3 regions of the Terrabacter sp. 2RAF25 genome follow, and region 3 is predicted to be linked to each of the others. Evidence: riboswitches for the same ligand, from Rfam matches in the RefSeq annotation. Region 3 holds a riboswitch; each other region holds the start of a gene.
What was found. Region 3 has a riboswitch for S-adenosylmethionine ahead of AB4091_RS09615 (aminotransferase class V-fold PLP-dependent enzyme). Riboswitches for the same ligand answer to the same signal wherever they lie in the genome.
Positions count from the first base shown of each region.

Region 1: another riboswitch for S-adenosylmethionine. It lies ahead of metX (homoserine O-acetyltransferase MetX); the one in region 3 lies ahead of AB4091_RS09615 (aminotransferase class V-fold PLP-dependent enzyme).
Region 2: another riboswitch for S-adenosylmethionine. It lies ahead of AB4091_RS13110 (putative leader peptide); the one in region 3 lies ahead of AB4091_RS09615 (aminotransferase class V-fold PLP-dependent enzyme).

Region 1 is NZ_JBFRGJ010000008.1:306,177-310,184, forward strand. It holds gene AB4091_RS19140 (EcsC family protein) at 1-159, shown strand, start outside; gene AB4091_RS19145 (YkvA family protein) at 254-778, shown strand; gene AB4091_RS19150 (DUF4192 domain-containing protein) at 914-2,230, shown strand; SAM riboswitch class IV at 2,340-2,454, shown strand; gene metX (homoserine O-acetyltransferase MetX) at 2,469-3,725, shown strand; gene AB4091_RS19160 (universal stress protein) at 3,861-4,008, shown strand, end outside.
Region 2 is NZ_JBFRGJ010000004.1:272,665-276,672, forward strand. It holds gene AB4091_RS13100 (amino acid ABC transporter ATP-binding protein) at 1-487, opposite strand, end outside; gene AB4091_RS13105 (amino acid ABC transporter permease) at 484-1,497, opposite strand; gene AB4091_RS13110 (putative leader peptide) at 1,658-1,741, opposite strand; SAM riboswitch class IV at 1,776-1,888, opposite strand; gene AB4091_RS13115 (DNA-binding protein) at 2,197-2,388, shown strand; gene AB4091_RS13120 (2'-5' RNA ligase family protein) at 2,396-2,938, shown strand; gene AB4091_RS13125 (hypothetical protein) at 2,969-3,124, opposite strand; gene rpsA (30S ribosomal protein S1) at 3,424-4,008, opposite strand, start outside.
Region 3 is NZ_JBFRGJ010000003.1:141,298-145,305, forward strand. It holds gene AB4091_RS09610 (DNA translocase FtsK 4TM domain-containing protein) at 1-1,481, opposite strand, end outside; SAM riboswitch class IV at 1,695-1,820, shown strand; gene AB4091_RS09615 (aminotransferase class V-fold PLP-dependent enzyme) at 1,857-3,242, shown strand; gene AB4091_RS09620 (endonuclease/exonuclease/phosphatase family protein) at 3,320-4,008, opposite strand, start outside.

The DNA of each region.
Region 1 (4,008 bases), on a different contig from region 3:
CTGCTCGGTCGCATCGGGCAGGGCACGTTCGCGAAGCTCGGGCGCGCCGTACCCCTCGTCGGGGGACTGATCGGCGCCGGCGTCGACGTCTACATGCTCGGGCGCATCGGCAAGCAGGCGGCCAAGGAGTTCCCGCCCGTCGCGACCTTCGGCCGTTGAGCGGCCGCACCCGTGCGAGCGGCGCGCACATCACTGTTTCGCAACGCCCGCGGCGTGGGGGAATCGCGTCGCTGACCCGCTCGTTGGGCCGGGCATGAAGACCCCGTCCCGCATCAAGATGGCCGCGACCGTCGCGTCCGTCGTGCGTGCCTCCTCACGACCCGGCGCTCCGGGCCTCGCGCAGCGGGCGCAGGCGGTGCCGCGCCTCGTGCGGTCCACTCTCGACGGCACGTATGCCGGCACGACCGTGCGGCGCCTCGGCCTCGTCGGTGCAGCGGTCGCGTACGTCGTGTCTCCCGTCGACCTGCTGCCCGAGGCGGTGCTCCCCGTGCTGGGGGCGGCCGACGACGCCGTCGTGATCACGTGGGCCATCAAGGTCCTCCTCGAGGAGACCGACCGTTTCCTCGCGTGGGAGGCCCGTGACGTGCCTGTCCGGGCGGGCGGCGTCAGCGACGGGATGCGCCGCGACCGCGACACCACGGGGGCTGCCGCGCCGGGGCGCGTCGCCGGATCGCGCACGGATCCGGGGCGGTCCGAGCGCGTGAGCCTGCCCGAGGGTGTGCGCCAGGCCGCGACGGACTATGTGCTCGAGTCGGTGCGCAAGCGTCTGGAGCGCTGACTCTCGAGCCTGCGACGACCGCTCCTCCAGCCCGGGTGCCGGTGGCGATCCACACCCCCTCGGGCCGAGCGGCCTTGGTCCACAGGCCTGCCCGGGGGCCTGTCGGCGTGTGGCCGGCGCGACCACGCTCGATCCATGCCGAAGATCTCATTGTCAGGGCCAGCTGAGCTGCTGACCATCATCCCCTTCCACCTCGGATTCCAGCCCGAGCGCAGCGTCGTCGTCGTGTGCTTCCACGGCAAGCGGCTCGGACTCGTGGCCCGCCAGGACGCCGTCGACCATCCGGTCGCGACCGAGTCCGCTCCCCAGCTGCTGCCGACCGTCCTCGACGGGAAGCCCTCGTCGGTGGCCGTCGTCGGCTTCGAGGACGAGCCCGACCAGTCGCTGCCCCTCCTCGAGGAGCTCGTCGAGGGTCTCGAGCGGGCAGGTGTCGTCGTGCGCGAACGGCTCGTCGTCCGCGGCGGGAGGTGGCGCTCGGTCGGGTGCGACTGCTGCCCCGACGAGGGGTGGCTGCTGCCCGAGCAGGCGGACGTGCCTGCCGTCGCGAGCTACGTCGCCCTGGGCCACTCCGTGCTTCCCGACCGAGCCTGCCTGGCCCGACTGGTCGAACCTCTCGACGCGGGCGCCCCGCGCCATGCCCTGACGGTCGCAGCCATCGACGACTGGCAACGCCGCTACGCAGATGCCGGCGGCTCGATCTCGGGTTCCGTGCCGGGCCCGGAGGCTGCCCGGTCGCGCAGGTCGGGTTGGAGGCGCCGGCCCGCTGACGCCGGTCTCAGTGTCCTCGACGGTGGTGACCTGTCGGCGAGACAGTTCCTCGTGAACGACGCGCTCGTCGCCTGGAGCGGCCTGCTGCACGGCGAGATCGAGGGCTTCGGGCTGGAGCACTGGCTCCCGGCGGTCGTCGGACCCCTGCGTGACGTGGAGTTCCGTGACGCCGTCGTGGGCTGGCTCTGCCCGGGCTCGGTGTCGCTGGAGTCGTTCCCCGACGAGCTGGTCGCCATGCTGGAGGTCTTCCTCGGCCCCGATCTGCACGTCCGCTCCTCGGCCGTTGCGGGTTCGGCATCGGCACCCGCGTCGCCCGCCTCCGCCTTCTCGTCTGGTGCCGGGCGCGGCAGTATGGCCGAGTGGATGAACGACCTCGACGGTGACTCGGAGGTACGAGACGACGCACTCGCGCCGAGCGCGCTCGACGGTGGCTGGGACGACTGGGACGATGCAGCAGCACCGCGCCTGCTGCTCTCGCGGCTCGAAGTGGTCTGCCGCATGACGCCGGCGGCCCATGCCGCGCCGCTGCTGTCCGTCGTCGCGTCGCTCGCGTGGTGGTGCGGTGACGGGGCCCGTGCCGGCGTCGCGGCCGACAGGGCGCTCGACCTCGAGCCAGACCACTGTCTGAGCCTGCTCGTCCGGCAGTCGCTCGACGTCGGGCTCCGACCTCCGGCGTGTGCCTAGGTGGTGCGTCCGCGACCCCACGGGGCTCGCTCGCGCTCCCGCGCTGGGGCGTCCCATGTCGTGGACCAGAGGGTCTGCTGCGGTGCGGCCCTCGGTTATGGTGGGCGAAGGTCATGAGTACCAGCGACAAGCCCCGGCTCGCTGGTCGGCAACCCTCCGTCGCGGTGGGGTGCCCCGGGTGAAGACCTGGCCGCACCCGCCGCGGGTGTGCGCAAGCGCGAACACCAGGAGTGCCTCGATGACCGTTACGCACCGGAAGCAGAGCACGCGTCGTCTCGCGCGCCCGGCCCCGGGCGCTGAGCTCGCGGGCGGGTCTCGTCCGGTCGGGCACGAACCTGCGCACGACGAGCCGTTCCGACGACAGCGCCCGGACGGCGCGTGGCGTGACGGTGACCACGTGGGCCACCGCCAGTTCGCGGACATCGGCGACGTGGAGCTCGAGCGCGGGGGAGCGGTGCCCGACGTCCGCATCGCGTACGAGACGTGGGGCCGGCTCAACGAGGCCGGAGACAACGTCATCCTCGTGGAGCACGCCCTCACCGGCGACAGCCACGTGGTCGGTGAGGCCGGCGACGGTCACGCCTCGCCGGGTTGGTGGAACTCCCTCATCGGCGCGGGTCGCACGGTCGACCCCGACGAGTGGTTCGTCGTCGCCGCCAACGTGCTCGGGGGCTGCCAGGGCAGCACCGGTCCCTCCAGCCCCGCCCCCGACGGGCGGGCCTGGGGAAGCCGTTTCCCGTACGTCACCGTGCGAGACCAGGTGGCGGCCGAGCGGGCCCTGCTCGACCACCTGGGCATCCGCCGACTGGCGGCTGTCGTCGGCGGATCGATGGGGGGCATGCGCGCCATCGAGTGGGCCGTCACGCATGCCAACGACGTCGACCGGTGCATCGTCCTCGCGTCGACCGCCTACGCGACCGCCGACCAGATCGCCTGGTGCCAGCCACAGCTGCTCGCGATCCGCAACGACCCCGACTTCGCCGGCGGCGACTACTACGCCGGCGACCGTCGCCCCGATGTAGGGCTCGGCCTCGCGCGCCGTATCGCCCACATCACCTATCGCACCGAGAGCGAGCTCGACGAGCGCTTCGGGCGCGAGGCGCAGCTGGGTGAGGACCCGTTGCGTGCCGGCGACCGGGGCAGGTTCGCCGTCGAGTCCTACCTCGACCACCATGCCGGCAAGCTCGCGCGCCGCTTCGACGCCAACTCGTACGTCGTCCTCACCGAGGCGATGAACTCGCACGACGTCGGCCGCGACCGCGGTGGTGTCGCGGCGGCCCTGGCGAGCGTCGAGGCTGACTGCACCATCGTGTCCGTCGACACCGACCGGCTCTACCCGCCGCGCCTCTCGGACGACCTCCATGCGGCGCTGCCTCGCTCGCACCGCGAGCACATCACGTCGGCGTTCGGGCACGACGGCTTCCTCATCGAGGAGGACCAGGTGGGGCGCATCGTCAGTGCCGCGCTCGCGCGCGGGCGGGCCGACCACACCTGAACCGTCCTGCGGCTCGGGGTGTTTCGGGCCGCGTCGGAGGCACCGACCGCAGGCTCAGCGCGGCACGCGCCGTGTGACGTGATTTCGGGTACGGTGCGAGCACTGCTTGTTTCCGTCCCAAGGAGGTCCGGGAAAGTGGCCATCGTCGTTGGTTATGTCGCCACCAAGGAAGGTCGCGCGGCGCTCAAGCGAGCCGCCGAGGAATGCGTCCTGCGAGGCACGAAGCTCGTCGTCATCAGCTCCCACCGGGGAGGCAAGGACTTCGACGCCAACGAGGCGCACC
Region 2 (4,008 bases), on a different contig from region 3:
CGCGCGCGATCGCCACGCGCTGCTGCTGGCCTCCCGACAGCTGCCGGGGGTAGGCGGCGGCCCTGTCTCCCAATCCGACCCGGTCGAGCAGGGCGCGCGCCTCGGACTCCACCTCGTCGCGACGGCGACGCTGCGCCGAGACCGGCGCCTCCACGACGTTGTCCAGCACGGTCAGGTGCGGGAAGAGGTTGAAGTTCTGGAACACGAAGCCGATGCGGCTGCGCTGGCGCAGCACCTCACGCTCGGGCAGCTCGTGGAGGCGCTCTCCCACCTGGCGGTAGCCGATGAGGGCGCCGCCCACCCGCACCTGCCCGCGGTCCACCTTCTCGAGGTGGTTGATGGTGCGCAGGAGGGTCGACTTGCCGGAGCCGGACGGGCCGAGGATGACGGTGACCGTGCCTTCGGCGAGCTCGAGGTCGACGTCGTCGAGCACACGGTTCGGGCCGAACGACTTCGTGACGCCGCGGAGGTCGACGACGGCGGTCATCGGGCCACCCCCTCGACGGTCGAGCCGTCGGTGCGCGAGGTCGAGGTCGCGAAGGCGGCCCAGCGGGAACGCAAACGCCGCAACGGCGTCGGCGGCAGCGTGCGTGAGCTTCCGCGGGCGAAGTGGCGCTCGACGTAGTACTGGCCGATCGACAGCAGCGTGGTGAGGATGATGTACCAGACCGTCGCGACGAGCAGCAGCGGCACGACCCTCGAGTTGCGGCCGTAGATCACCTGCACCTGGTAGAAGAGCTCGGGGATCGCGAGCACCGACACGATCGAGGTGCCCTTGAAGAGGCTGATGACCTCGTTGGCGGCGTTCGGCAGGATCGAGCGCATCGCCTGGGGCAGCACGATGCGGAGAAACTGTCGGCGGCGCGGGATGCCGAGGGCCGAGGCGGCCTCGCGCTGGCCCTCGTCGACCGAGAGGATGCCACCCCGGATGATCTCCGCAGCGTACGCCGCCTGGTGCAGGGCGAGGCCGAGCACTGCGGCACCGAGCACCCCGAAGAGGTCGTTCGTCGCGACGCTGCCGAACGACGGCCCGAACGGCAGGCCGAACGAGACGGTCTGGTAGAGGTAGGCGATGTTGAACCAGAAGAGCAGCTGGACGATCAACGGGATGGACCGGAACGCCCAGATGTAGGCCCAAGCGACCGATCGTAGAAAAGCATTGGGAGACAAGCGCATCGCGGCCAGCGCGACGCCGAGGACGAAGCCGGCGACGGTTCCGAGGACCGTGAGCTGGATCGTCGTGCCCAGCGCCTTGATGACGGTCTCGGTCGCGAAGTAGCGGGCGAAGGTGGGCCAGTCCCAACCGGGGTTGGTGGCCAAGCCGTTGACGAACATCGCGACGAGCACGGCGACGGCCGCGACGCCGACCCACGTCCAGGGGTTGCGACGCGGCACGACGGTCAGGGCAGGGGCGGTGGCGGGGCGGAGTGGTGCCGGTGGGGCTGCCGTGGGCGGCGGGTCCGTGGCGAGTGGGCGCACGGCCGAGGTGGTGGACACGGTTGGTCTCCTGAAGGTGCGTCGGAGGGCCCGTCGGCCGCTCGGGCGAGCGGGCGGGCAGGGTCATTCGGTTGCGGCGCAGCGGCTGGGCGGGGTCACCGCGCGTGGCCGGGCACCGGGGAGGCCGGCCGAGGTGCTCGGCGGCCGCGTCGGTCCGTCGTCAGCGACGACAGAGCGCGCTGGACACACGGAGCAGGTCGACGTGACGACGCAGCACCAGTCGGGTGCTCGTGGTGCGCGCCATGACGGCTCCTCGGGTCCTGAACCCGATCACCTCGAGTCCGCGCTTGCCGTCGCCACTTGGCGATGGCCTGGTCCTCACCCGGAGCACCCCGCCGCGGAGGAGGGTTGCTGTCCAGCGAGCCGGGGCTTTGCGCTGGAACTCTTGACCTGTCGATGACACTACGAACCCTCCCCGAGGCCGTCAATCGGGCCAAGCGGCCGTTTCGTATCGATTGGAGCAATGCCGATCTCGAGCCGTCGAGTGCGAGTCCGACTGTGGCGCATGGCTTTTCGTCTCCATCGCCGCGCCCTTCCCGGATCTAATTCCTAGCAAATCAGTCGGAAATAGGTTGTGGTCCTTCTTGCATCTTGAGACACCGCGCCCGCGGCGGGTGGCACGGAAACCCACATCGTCGCTTCGCGCAGTCGGACGCCAGGTGTCCGGACGGTCAGGGCGAAGCCTCGTACCATCGGTACATGCCTGACGACGGCCTGCCCAAGATCGGCGCACCGGCCACCCGCGCCCTGTCCTCGATCGGCGTGACACGACTCGACCAGCTCGTCGACCACGACGAGAGCGAACTGCTCACCCTGCACGGCTTCGGCCCGCGAGCACTGCGCATCCTCGAGGAGGCGCTCGACGCGGCCGGCCTGTCCCTGCGCTCGTAGTCAGCTCATGACCTCCGACACTTCGGCCGAGTCCGCGCTGCTGCTCGCCATCCCGGCGGCCGAGCCCGCGGTGGCCCGGCACCGGGAGCGTCACGACCTCTCGGCCCGCATGGGCGTCCCGGCCCACGTCACGGTGGCCTACCCCTTCAAGCCCTGGGCGCTCGTCGAGGACGGCGACCTGTCGGCTCTCGCGGCGCTGTGCCGCGCGACGCCCGCGCTGGATCTCATGTTCTCGAGGACGGGGTGGTTCGGCGACGACGTCCTCTTCCTCGAACCCGATGACCTGGGGTCCATCGTCGCCCTCACCCGTCGCGTCGAACGGGCCTTCCCCGACTACCCCATCTACGGCGGCGTTTTCGACGATCTCCACCCCCACCTGACGGTCGGTCACGGCAGCGGCGTCGCCGCACTACGCGCCATCGAGCAGGAGCTGGCGTCACAGCTCCCGCTGTCGCAGGTCGTCGACCGGCTGCAGCTCTGGAGCGGACCACCGCTGGCCAGCGCCACTCCGGGCTGGCGGCTCATGCGGTCCTTCCCGCTCGGCGGCTGAGGCAGCGGCGGGACCGTCAGCAGGGTCCCGTCATGACCAGGGGTTGTCGGCCTTGTCGCGCATCCGCTTCGTCCAGGCCAGCTCCTGCTTGCCGCACCGCTGACAGACCAGCATCTCCGTGTCACCCGGCTTCCGCCGGAACTGGTGCCACCCCATGATGTGGCAGGACAGGGGCCAGATCTTCACAGCCCGATTCTCCTCCCGGGCCCTCGGCCCCGTCAGGGTTTTGCGCCCCTGGGCCTATCCCTCGACGAGGTCACCCGGAAGAACGTCGACAAGCTCGCGGACCGGCACGCGTCTCGCGCGGTGCGCAGGGCGGCGCGCTGGAAGTCATTGCACTCCATCGCGCCACGCTGTCCGTCAGCGCCGGCGCAGCCGAACCGCCCCGTCGGCGAGCACGCCATCCTCGTGGGGACGCCCGCCTGGACGCACGAGAGCCCCGGACCGTGGTGGTCCGGGGCTCTCGTGTCAGGCGACGACTGGCGTCAGTTGCCCGTCAGCTTCTCGCGAAGCGCCGCAAGCGCCTCGTCGGAAGCCAGGGTGCCCTCGGCCGGGGCCGGAGCGTTGCGCGGGGCGCGCTCGCCACGGTCGGCGTCGCCGGCGTCGGCAACGTCACCGGTCGCGGACGAGTAGGACGTCGCAGAGCCGGCGTTGGCCGCAGCCTCGGCGTCGGCCTTCGTCGCGGCGTCGACCTGGGCCTTGTGGGCCTCCCAGCGGGCGTGGGCGTCGGCGTACTGACGCTCCCATTTCTCGCGCTGGGCGTCGAAGCCCTCGAGCCACTCGTTCGTCTCCGGGTCGAAGCCCTCGGGGTACTTGTAGTTGCCCTGCTCGTCGTACTCGGCAGCCATGCCGTAGAGGGTCGGGTCGAACTCCGACGCCGCGACGGCCTGGTCGTTGGCCTGCTTGAGCGACAGCGAGATGCGACGACGCTCGAGGTCGATGTCGATGACCTTGACGAAGATCTCGTCGCCGACGTTGACGACCTGCTCGGGCAGCTCCACGTGGCGCTCGGCCAGCTCGGAGATGTGCACGAGGCCCTCGATGCCGTCCTCGACGCGAACGAACGCACC
Region 3 (4,008 bases):
TCGCCGAGCGAGACGTTCTCGCGGTCGAGGTTGGGGATCTCGATGCCGATGGCCGACTTGCCCGGGATGGGGCTGAGGATGCGCACGTCGGCCGAGGCGACGGCATACGCGATGTTCTTGGAGAGGGCGGTGACGCGCTCGACCTTGGTGCCCGAGCCGAGCTCGACCTCGTAGCGCGTGACGGTCGGTCCACGGGTGAACCCGGTGACGGCGGCGTCGATGTCGAACTGGTCGAAGACGTTGGTCAGCGACTCGACGACGCGGTCGTTGGTCTCGCTGCGGGTCTTGTGCGGCGGCCCGGGCGTCAGCATCGAGTGGTCGGGCAGCTGGTAGGTGATGTCGCCGCCGAGGCTCAGCTGCTCGACGCGGGCAGGCAGGTCGGACATGGGCGGCGGGATGAGCTCGGCCTTGGGCCCCACCTTGCTCGTGTCGGGGGCACCGAGTGTCTTCGGGTCGGTCGCGTCGATGGCCTTCTCGCCGGACGGCCGCGGCGCCAGCACGCCCGGAGCGGTCGGGCGCTTCTCGCCGGGACGCAGGCGCGTGGTCGGCTCGTCGTCGTCGGCGCCCTTCTGCGCGGCCTGACGGAAGGCCTCGTCGCCGTCGCGGTCGGACAGGTCGACGGCCTTGCGCCGCGCCCGCTTGACCGCGGCTGCCGGTGCGTCGTCGCCGGCGTGGGGCTCGACGTCGGTGTCGTGGTGGCCCCGGTCGATGACGAGTGCCTTGAGCTGACGCAGGCGCGCCGGGATCAGGTTGACGGGCGTCGCCGTGATGACGAGCAGGCCGAAGATGCCCAGCAGGACCAGCAGCACGAGCGCGCCGTAGGGCGACACGGCGGCCGCGAGGGGGCTCGAGGCGAGGAAGCCGAGGATGCCGCCGGCGGCGCGCATGCCGTCGGCCCCGTCTGGCGGGTTGGGGATGCCGTCGGCCAGGTGCGCGAGACCGCAGGCGGCGAAGGTGAGCGCGACGGTGCCGACGACGATGCGGTTGGTCGTCGCCTCGTCCTGGGGGGCGCGGAGCATGCGGAGGCCGAGGGCCAGCAGGACGAGCGGGACGGCATACGCGACCCGGCCGAACGTGCCCGCGAAGATCGCGTGGACGACCTGGCCGAACGAACCGGCGACGCCCCACCACTCGCGGGCCGCGACGACGACGGCGAGGGCGAGCAGTGCGAAGCCGATGCCGTCGCGGCGGTGCTCGGGCTCGAGGTCGGCGGCGCTGTGGCCGACGCGTCGGACCGCTCCCCCGGCCATGTGCGAGACACCCATCCAGGTGCTCCGCATGGCGCTGAGCGGGAAGGGGAGCCCGCCGTCACGGGTCTTGGAGGCGGCCTTCGCCGGCGGCTTGCGCGCGGCAGGCTTGCGCTGCGCGGGGCGGGTCGAGCGGGCAGCGGGTGGGCGTGACGAGGCGCTGCCGGTCGCCCCCTTGGCGCGGGTGGCCGCGGCGGTGCTCGAGCGCTGGCTGCTGGACGGACGTGACCCCATGGTCGCACCGTACGTCAAGGCACCTCTGAACTCACGCGTCACACGCGCAACAGGGCACATCGGCACGACGGCAGCCGGGGTTCCCGGAAGGGGCGCTGACACCAAGATCACCCTGTCGCCACCGGCCCGCCTGGTCGACGACGCGTCTCAGATGCCGACACCTGTGGACCGGAGGGTGGACACACAGCGAGCGCCCGCCTATCTTCGATGCCAGGTCATGAGTGCCAGTGACAAGCCCCGGCTCGCTGGCCAGCAACCCTCCTCCGCGGTGGGGTGCTCCGGGTGACGACCAGGTCGACCCCGATGAGCTCGTGTGATCCGGGTCGGCAAGCGCGGACCTGCATCCGGTGGGTCCCTGGCCCCTGGAGCACTCCCATGTCGGTTCTTCCCAGCACCTCACTCTGTGGTGGCACCCCCGCCCCCATCGTCCGGACGCGCGCGCTGCACGTCGTCCCCGAGGCCGCCTCCTTGCCGGCGGTCGTCGGCGCGGGGCTCCGCGTCCCGACGCTGCGCGGCGACACGGCATACGCGAACCTCGACCACGCCGCCTCGACGCCCGCGCTCGAGACCGTCAAGGCCGCCGTCGACCGGGCCCTGGTGACGTACTCCTCCGTGCACCGGGGGGCCGGCTTCGCCTCACGCCTGACGAGCGCCTGGTACGAGCAGGCCCGCGCCGAGGTGGCCGCGTTCGTCGGCGCCCGCGAAGACGACTCGGTCATCTTCACGCGTACGACCACCGACTCGTGGGCGCTGCTGAGCAAGGCGTTGCCGAGTCGCACGACCGTCTTCGTCTTCGGCACCGAGCACCACTCGACCCTGCTGCCCTGGGGGCGGTTCCGCACCGTGCGCCTGCCGGTGCCGCAGACGGTCGAGGACGCGCACGCCCTGCTCGAGGAGGCCCTCGACGACCACCCGTCGCGCCACCGCCTCGTCGTGCTCACGGCTGCCTCGAACGTCACGGGCGAGGTGTGGCCCGTCGAGCGCTTCGCGGCGCTGGCCCACGCCCACGGCGCCCGCATCGCCGTCGACGCCGCCCAGCTCTCGGCCCACCGCACCATCGACCTCGCGGGCTGGGACGCCGACTACGTCGCCTTCTCGGGCCACAAGACGTACGCCCCTTACGGCACAGGCGTGCTGGCCGGGCGCTCCGACTGGCTCGACGCCGGCAACCCCTACCTGCTCGGCGGCGGCGCGACGCGCTCGGTCACCGAGGAGGGCACGACGTGGGCCACCGGCCCCGCCCGCCACGAGGGCGGCAGCCCCAACGTGATCGGCGCGATCGCCCTCGCCGCCGCGTGTGCGACGATCAGCCGCCACCGCGAGGTCATCGAGGCCCACGAGGCGCAGCTGCTCGAGCGCCTGAGCGCCGGCCTCGACGAGGTCCCCGGCGTCGAGGTGCTCTCCATCTTCGGCGAGGGCCACGACCGCGTCGGCGTCGTCGCGTTCACCATCGACGGCTGGGACTCCTCGCTCGTCTCGCAGGTGCTCTCGGTAGAGCATGGCATCGGAGTGCGCGACGGCAAGTTCTGCGCCCACCTGCTCGTCGACGAGCTCCTCGACGACCCGTGGGGCGAGAGGTCGGGCACCGCCGTTCGCGCGAGCATCGGTCTCGGCTCGACGCTCGAGGGCGTCGAGCGTCTCGTCTCGGCCGTCGCGGGGCTCGTGGAGCACGGCCCGTCGGCCGACTGGACGCTGTCCGACTCGGGATGGGCCGTCGACGGCCCCGACCCACGCGACGTCGAGGTCGAGCGTCCCTGGTGACCTTCGGTCGGCGACCTGGCCACCCTGCCGGGGCCGGGGCCGGGCCCGGCCGGCCGACTGACCTGGCCCCGGTGCGCTCAGCGCTTCGGTAGCGAGTAGCTGGCCCAGACCGCGGCGTGGTCAGCCCGGTTGATCGCGACCTGCCCGGCGGAGACGACAGTCAGGCCGCGACTCAGCAGGTGGTCGAGCTGCACGAAGGCCGGGAGACGGTTGCCTGCGAAAGGCCAGGTGCGCACCCAGCCCTGGCCGTCGGTGCGTTGCGCGTCCTCGAGCCCCTGGGCGAGGTCTCTCAGGCCGGGGTGCCCGTAGTCCGCGTTGAAGTCACCGGCCATCACGACGAGCTCGTCGCCGTCGAGGCGCTCCTTCCAGGTCTGGAGCGCCCTCAGCCCGGCGCGCCACTCGACGGTGTCACCACGCAGGGGCGCTGTCGGGTGCGCGACCTTGAGGCGCACGGTCCCGTTCGGCGCCGTGACGTCGAGCTCCGGCTGGGCGCTCGGGGTGTCCTCGACCGCAGGGTCGGTGCCGGCGTTGCGCACCGAGAGCGGATAGCGCGAGAGGACCAGCGTGCCGGTGAAGGTGCCGGGACGGGCCACACCCTCGCGCTGGTTGAAGTAGTCGCCCGCCCCCTCGGCGTCGAGCCGCTGGACCAGGGCGGGGGTCGCCTCGACGAGCACGAGCACGTCGACGGCGTGGAACCGCACGGCATCCATGAGCTGGTTCGCGTTGGCCGAGCCGATCCAGACGTTGGCCGACATCACCGTGAGGT